Regions from separate parts of the Soehngenia sp. genome, predicted to be linked through region 1. Evidence: riboswitches for the same ligand, from Rfam matches in the RefSeq annotation. Region 1 holds a riboswitch; the other holds the start of a gene.

Region 1 (3,423 bases):
AGCCCTCTTGGGCATTTTCCCTGTATGTTTAGTATGCCCATGTATACCCTTAATGATATTCTTTAAATCATCTCCAAATGCATCATAGCATTCTGAGCATCCTAGCTTTCCTGTTGATCTAAATTTTTCATAACTCAATCCACAATTTTTACATTTAACATCAGGTGTAGAGTAAATACTTCCAAATAGCTTATGCAACGGGAACTTGTTTATTAAATCTTCCTTATATCCAGCCGCACAAATCTCGCATAAATGATGTTCTTCCACTACTCCATTTATGACTGTTTTGTAATGAATTTTAGCATCTCTCTTTTTGCATGATTCACATATCATTTTTATCCCTCTATTCAACAAGTATTAGTATAATGTTTTTCAATATATTAGCCCTTAGTCTATTTCTATCTTCCACTTCAACCCCAAAAGCTCTATCACTGGTAGCAGCTTTAATCAAATCTGCCTCTTTTTTAGATATAAGACCCTCTTCATAAAATGTCTTTATTATATCCGCAGCTTTAGACTCTGTAATTGATTCCCCAATTAAGTCATTGATTATATGTTCAAAGTCAAAACCTTGCCTTTCTTTGAAATCAACTTTTACTATCTTTATATACCCACCGCCGCCTCTTTTACTCTCAATATAATATCCTTTATACGGAGTAAATCTTGTGCTTAGTACATAATTTATTTGCGATGGTGCACAATCAAAATAATTCGCTAACTCATTTCTTTGTATTTCGACAACACCATTCATTTCATCGATTAGATTTTTGATAAATTCTTCAATTATATTGCTTAGCCCAGACATAACAGCTACCTCCTTGACTTTGACTTTCTTTGTCTTATGGGATGAAAAATTAAGCCTTTAAAGGCTTAATTAATATTCTCTAACTTTATTGTATTCTGAGTCATCTTTAAACATCGATACTTTCTGTCTCTTATTTACAAATGCACTATCATAAGTAGTATCGATAATTTTCCATTCTCCATCTATAAATACTTCATTCCAAGCATGGTAACTTTTAAGATCATTTTTATAACCCTTTACAAGTTTACATGGTATACCTTCAGATCTCAACATGCTGGCAAATAATGAAGAATAATCATAACAGATGCCTTTTTTAGAGTCTATTGTGGAATTTAAATCTGGAACATAATCATCATTTAAATTCTTTATCTTGGCTCTATCATATTTCATGTTTTTAACAATATATTCATAAACTGCAATAACTTTTTCTTCGTCAGTAGATTTATCTGCTATTACTTCTTTTGTCAAAGCCACAAGCTTCTCATTGTTTTCCCAATCAACTGGCTGTGCAGAAGCAAGAAACGCATCAACTGGTTCTTCAGAAAGATACATATACTTTTTATCGAGGACTCTATATCTATTGCCTTCGATATGTTTTAAAAGTTTTACTTCATAATTTCCTGTGCCTAGTTGCATCGGGAGATATATGGTTGAGTTTGACATGCTGTAGTAGTATTTGTTTTCTCCATGTTGTACAGCAACTCTAACCCCTTGCCCATATTCTGATGATTCAACTTTCATCCGATTATCTAATGCAGTTACACTAAATTGGGATTCTGCCGAAACCACCCCATAAAAGTTAAACATTAAAAATAAGGACAAAAATAAACAAACGAGTCTTTTACACATAGTAAACTCTCCTTTCGGTAGCTGGCTGCCCTTTAAGGCCCTATAGCTTTGCGTCCCTGCTTTTCAACAGGTTTGCCTTTATCGTTTGACAGTTTACAAAACAAAAACTCTTTTGTAATTGTCAACTGTATTATATCACAAATATTAATTTGTAATCAATATTTTTTTAAAAAAATATAAGAGGTGTTAACACCTCTTATATTTATTAGTGATTTTCTTTTTCTCTTTTTGCCTGTTCAATTATTTTTTCAGCTATCATAGATGGAACTTCTTCATATCTTACAAATTCCATTGTGAAACTCCCTCTAGCTTGAGTCATAGCTCTTAAATCAATTGCATATTCAAACATTTCAGCATGAGGGGCTTCTGCTACTATCTTTTGGCTACCATCTGGAAGTTGTTCCATACCTAGTATCCTTCCTCTTCTCTTGTTCATATCACCCATTACATCTCCCATATACTCTTCGGGAATAACTATTTCTACTCTGACAATAGGTTCTAAAAGTACAGGCTTTGCTGCTTCCATACCTTTTTTAAATGCTAATGAAGCAGCTATCTTAAATGCCATTTCATTTGAGTCCACATCATGATAAGATCCATCAAACAATACAGCTTTAATATTTACTACTGGATAACCTGCCAAGACACCGTGTTCCAAAGACTCTCTAATCCCTTTTTCAACTGCCGGCCAGAAGTTTCTCGGCACAGACCCACCAAATATTTCTTCTGCAAACACGAATTCTTCTTCGCATGGTTCAAATCTAATGTGTACATCACCATATTGACCTGCTCCACCAGATTGTTTTTTATGCTTTCCTTGTACAGATGCTGTCCCTTTTATTGTTTCTCTATATGCTATCTTAGGACTTGTTAATACTACATCTACTCCGAAATTTTGTTTTAATTTATCAACTATTACTGAAAGTTGAACATTTCCTTGTCCACCTATCAAAAGTTGTTTTGTTTCAGAGTTTCTTTGTATTACAAAAGTAGGGTCCTCTTCCATTAGTTTAGCTAAAGATGCCGATATCTTTTCTTCATCACCTTTGTTTTTAGGTTCTATAGCCATAAACAATGTTGGTTGAGGATATTCTATTGTATCGTATAACACAGGATTATTTTTGTCGCACAATGTATCCCCTGTCTGAGTAAAATTAAGTTTTGATGTTGCTCCTATATCTCCAGCTAAAATCTCAGTTGCTTCAATCTGATTTTTCCCTCTTAAGAAAAACAGATTCCCTAATTTCTCGCTTTTTTCTTTTGTAGAATTGAAAACTTCAGTTTCCTTGGTTATCTTGCCAGATAACACTTTAAAAATTGAAATTTTTCCTACGAATGGATCGGCAATAGTCTTGAATACAATCGCTGAAAACGGTTCCTTTACATCTATTTTTCTCTCGACTTCTTTATCATTCCATTTCCCTTTTACACTTACTAAATCAGCTGGAGAAGGCAAATATTTAATGATTAAATCCAATAAAAAATCGGCTCCTATTGCTTTTTCAGCTGATCCCAATACTAGAGGTACCAAATCAGCAGATTTAACAGCTAATCTTATGCCCTTTTCGATCTCTTCAGGAGTGAATTCCAATCCATCAAAATATTTTTCCATCAATGTTTCATCAGTTTCAGCAACTTTTTCTATAATCTTTTCTTTTATTTCCTCTATTCTATCCTTTTGCTCATCAGTTAGAGGAATTTCTTTCCTTGTTTTACCAGAATATTCGTATGCCTTTTCTTCTATTACGTTTACAAATCCTTTGAAACTT
Region 2 (3,423 bases), on a different contig from region 1:
AAATGCACTTCCCAAGAGATTGTTTAATTTGCTTTCTAGTTCTTTCTCAAATTGTCTTCTTATTTCTTGTTGTTTGCTTATTAAGGTTGATGTCCCTAAGTTATCTCCTCCATCTGATAAAAATGAGCTAAGTAATCTCCCTGAAGAATCTATAATCTGTATATTTTCTAAAGGAATATTATCCACTGCACCAGATACCAAAGCAGCTATTCCTCTAATCATATCTTCCGTAACTTTCTTAGTAGGCTTTACATCTATCACAATAGAAGCTGACCCTAATTTTTCTTCAGAATCAAAAATCGTCTTTTGTGGTAAAACCAAATGTACTTTGGCATTGCTTATAGCATCTAATGACATGATACTTCTTTGAAGTTCTCCAGTTAAAGCTCTTTGGTACATTATTTTTCTATCTTCTTCTGTCATCATCATGCTGGTACTGTCGAATATTTCAAACCCAATGGAGTTCTCAGGTAGCATCCCATTCATAGCTAGTTGCATTCTATAGGTATCTACATAGCCTTCGTCGATTAGAATAGTTGTTCCACCGTCAGCAACTTTATATTTGATTTTTTTTGACTCAAGGTCACTTACTATTGCCCCTGCATCGTTAAGCTCTAGATTTGTAAAAAGAACTTGATATGTAACTCTATTTACAAAATAGGTAAATATCAATACAAATGTTGCTACAATTAAAATTGTAGCTATCATTCTCGTTCTCTTTTTTTTATCAGTCTTTTCCCAGCCACTTCTGACATTGTTAACGGTTGATCTTACGGCATCCATCTAAGCTTCCCCTTAATTTATAATTGCATGTTGTTTAATTCTTTATATGCTTCTATGATTTTATTTCTTATTTGTACAGCCAATTCAAGCGAAAGCCTAGCTTCTTCAGTAGCTATCATGACTTGATGTAAATCAACATCTTTCCCACTAATCAAATCTTTGATATAATTGTCTGCTTCTACTTGTTTATCGTTTAATTTTTGAATTTGTTCATTCATTATTTCTTTGAAATTGGATCCGTTTTCAGTAGTATTTTTTAAATTTGTAGGCTTAATATTAGATAAACCAACTCTATTAATTTCCATTTTTTACCTCCTAGCCTTTAGAAATCTCTAATGCTTTTTTTAGAATCGCTTTGTTAGCATTTAAAGTAGTTACATTTGCTTCATAAGCCCTTTGTGTGTTTATAAGAGAAATCATCTCATCTACCATATTTATATTAGGCATCTGAACATATCCATTCTCATCTGAATCAGGGTGTGTAGGATCATAAATAAGTCTAAACTCGCTATCATCTTCTAATATTTCATCAACCTTAACCCCACTGCTTACTTTTCGTGAAATTCCATTTATTCTATTTATTTCTTTTTCTAAGTTTTCACTAAATGCGACTACTTTCCTTCTAAAAGGTTGCCCATCCGCACCTCGTGAAGTATTTATATTCGCTATGTTAGTTGATATTACATCCATTTTAAGTCTTTCCAACGACAACCCACTAGCACTAATTTGCATTGATCTAAATACACTCATAATAATTCTCCTTTATCTGTTTATAACATAATTTAAATTTGATAGTTTAGCATTTATTATTTGTGTTAGTGCGCTATAATATATCTCATTTGCTGCTAATTCTGTCATTTCTAGATCTATGTCTACATTATTCCCATTGTCATTGTATGAAGTATTGGTTCTCTTTTTCATAACAGGATCAAAATCGCTAATTTTGCTAAACCCTATGTGAAGCTCATTAGTTTTCCTTAAGGAAACTCCTTTTATAGCCTTTTGTAGATGTTCTTCAAACTCAACCTTATTAACTTTGTAATTTGGGGTATTTATATTTGATATATTACTAGAAATGGCTTTCTGTCTAAGAGATGAAACATCTAATCCTTTTTTGATAAGCTCATAAGTTAGATCACTCATTTAACACTCCCCCGTCCTAGGTTATTTTAAATAAACAAAAAACTTTTTTCTTCGATAACTGGCTGCCTCATAAAAAGGCCCTATAGCTTTGCGACCCTACCTTTCGATAGGTGTGCCATTTCGAAAAAAAGTTAAAATTAAAATTGTTACATTTTCATTACAGTATCTAGATTGATTTAATAATACCATTGTAAATTCAATAATGCAATAAATTTTTAAAAAAAATACCAAGAATTTAATCTTGGCTTTACAAAATATCTTTATCTATGAAAATAGATTCATCAATTTGTGTAAAATAATTCTTTAAAATCTTATCTTTTTGTCCTAGTTGTTTGTTTTTATCCAATAAAAGTGTTCTCTCATCTTTTAATTTTAATAAAAAATCATCCAGCAACTTTATTGCTTCTTGCAACTTTGCTTCATAAATAGAGTTTTCATTATTTTCAGAGCTCATTGACTTTAATTGCTCTAATATATTGTTGTTTAGACTAATCAGTTCGATAGCAGATTCAAGTTCTCCATCCCAATTATTTATATTTTCTATTATCTTATTTAATAACTCTATTCTTAGATTATTATTATTTATCATATTTGAGCCCACGCATCTCTAAGTTCTTCCAAAAATCTCTTAACTTCTTTAACCCCCGCGATATCTTTATCAACATTTGCTCTTACTAATCTAAAATATAGATAATCATATAATTTATATAAATCTGTTGCTATTTGACCACCTTGTTCAAAATTTAATGTATTCATAAACTCTATGATTATATCCTGTGCTTTTTTTATACATTCATTAGCTTTTTCTATTTTATTTTCATTTATTGCGATTTCTGCTAATTTAAGGTTTTTTATTGCTCCATCATAAAGCATAATTACTAGTTTTACTTTTGAAGCCGTATAAACCTCATTTTGTTTATAAGCATTATACGCTTGAGATTGATTCATTTTAACACCTCATTTGCTATTTGCTATAATTAAACGTGTTTAATTGCATAACGAGCCAGTTCATCTGATCTTCTGCCTGCATCATTGCTGTATCTAATTTAGAGAACATGTTTATATAATACTCTTGTTTCTTTTCCATTCTTCTGTTAAATACTTCTATTTGCCTATTTATCTCCTTAAGGGATCTCTCTAGACTTTCAGTTTTATTCTTGATAACTCCATTTGACTTAGATATATACGAGTCAATATAACTATTTAGTTTTACTCCAAATCCTACTTTATTGCCATTAACTTCTGTTGAAAAAAAGTTAATTACATCTTCAGGATTTTTATTTAGATTTTCTATAAGTTTCGTTTCATCGAATGTCAATATTCCAGATCTATCTTTTGTCGTTATCCCCAACTGAGATATATCCTTTAACTCGGAATTAGGGTTTTGAATTGGGGATGTCACTAGCCTTCTAAGTGTAGAATGAAGTATTTGTAGTGATGAATCACCAGCTAACACACCTCTCGAACCCTCCACATCAGGATTCCCAGCAGCTAATT

The links. A riboswitch is a leader RNA that binds a small molecule or an ion and turns the genes downstream of it on or off. The one in region 1 is predicted to bind cyclic di-GMP.
Region 2: linked by a shared signal. The riboswitch ahead of flgB (flagellar basal body rod protein FlgB) and the one ahead of ACTB1H_RS00550 (transglutaminase-like domain-containing protein) in region 1 are both predicted to bind cyclic di-GMP.

Annotation. Positions count from the first base shown of each region.
Region 1 covers NZ_JBSQIL010000002.1:16,858-20,280, forward strand. Annotated here, with positions in the region: gene ACTB1H_RS00540 (UvrB/UvrC motif-containing protein) at 1-333, opposite strand, end outside; gene ACTB1H_RS00545 (CtsR family transcriptional regulator) at 344-805, opposite strand; gene ACTB1H_RS00550 (transglutaminase-like domain-containing protein) at 875-1,654, opposite strand; cyclic di-GMP riboswitch class I at 1,668-1,741, opposite strand; gene fusA (elongation factor G) at 1,860-3,423, opposite strand, start outside.
Region 2 covers NZ_JBSQIL010000004.1:33,653-37,075, forward strand. Annotated here, with positions in the region: gene fliF (flagellar basal-body MS-ring/collar protein FliF) at 1-783, opposite strand, end outside; gene fliE (flagellar hook-basal body complex protein FliE) at 801-1,088, opposite strand; gene flgC (flagellar basal body rod protein FlgC) at 1,099-1,533, opposite strand; gene flgB (flagellar basal body rod protein FlgB) at 1,546-1,926, opposite strand; cyclic di-GMP riboswitch class I at 1,977-2,053, opposite strand; gene ACTB1H_RS01305 (hypothetical protein) at 2,174-2,515, opposite strand; gene fliS (flagellar export chaperone FliS) at 2,512-2,874, opposite strand; gene fliD (flagellar filament capping protein FliD) at 2,891-3,423, opposite strand, start outside.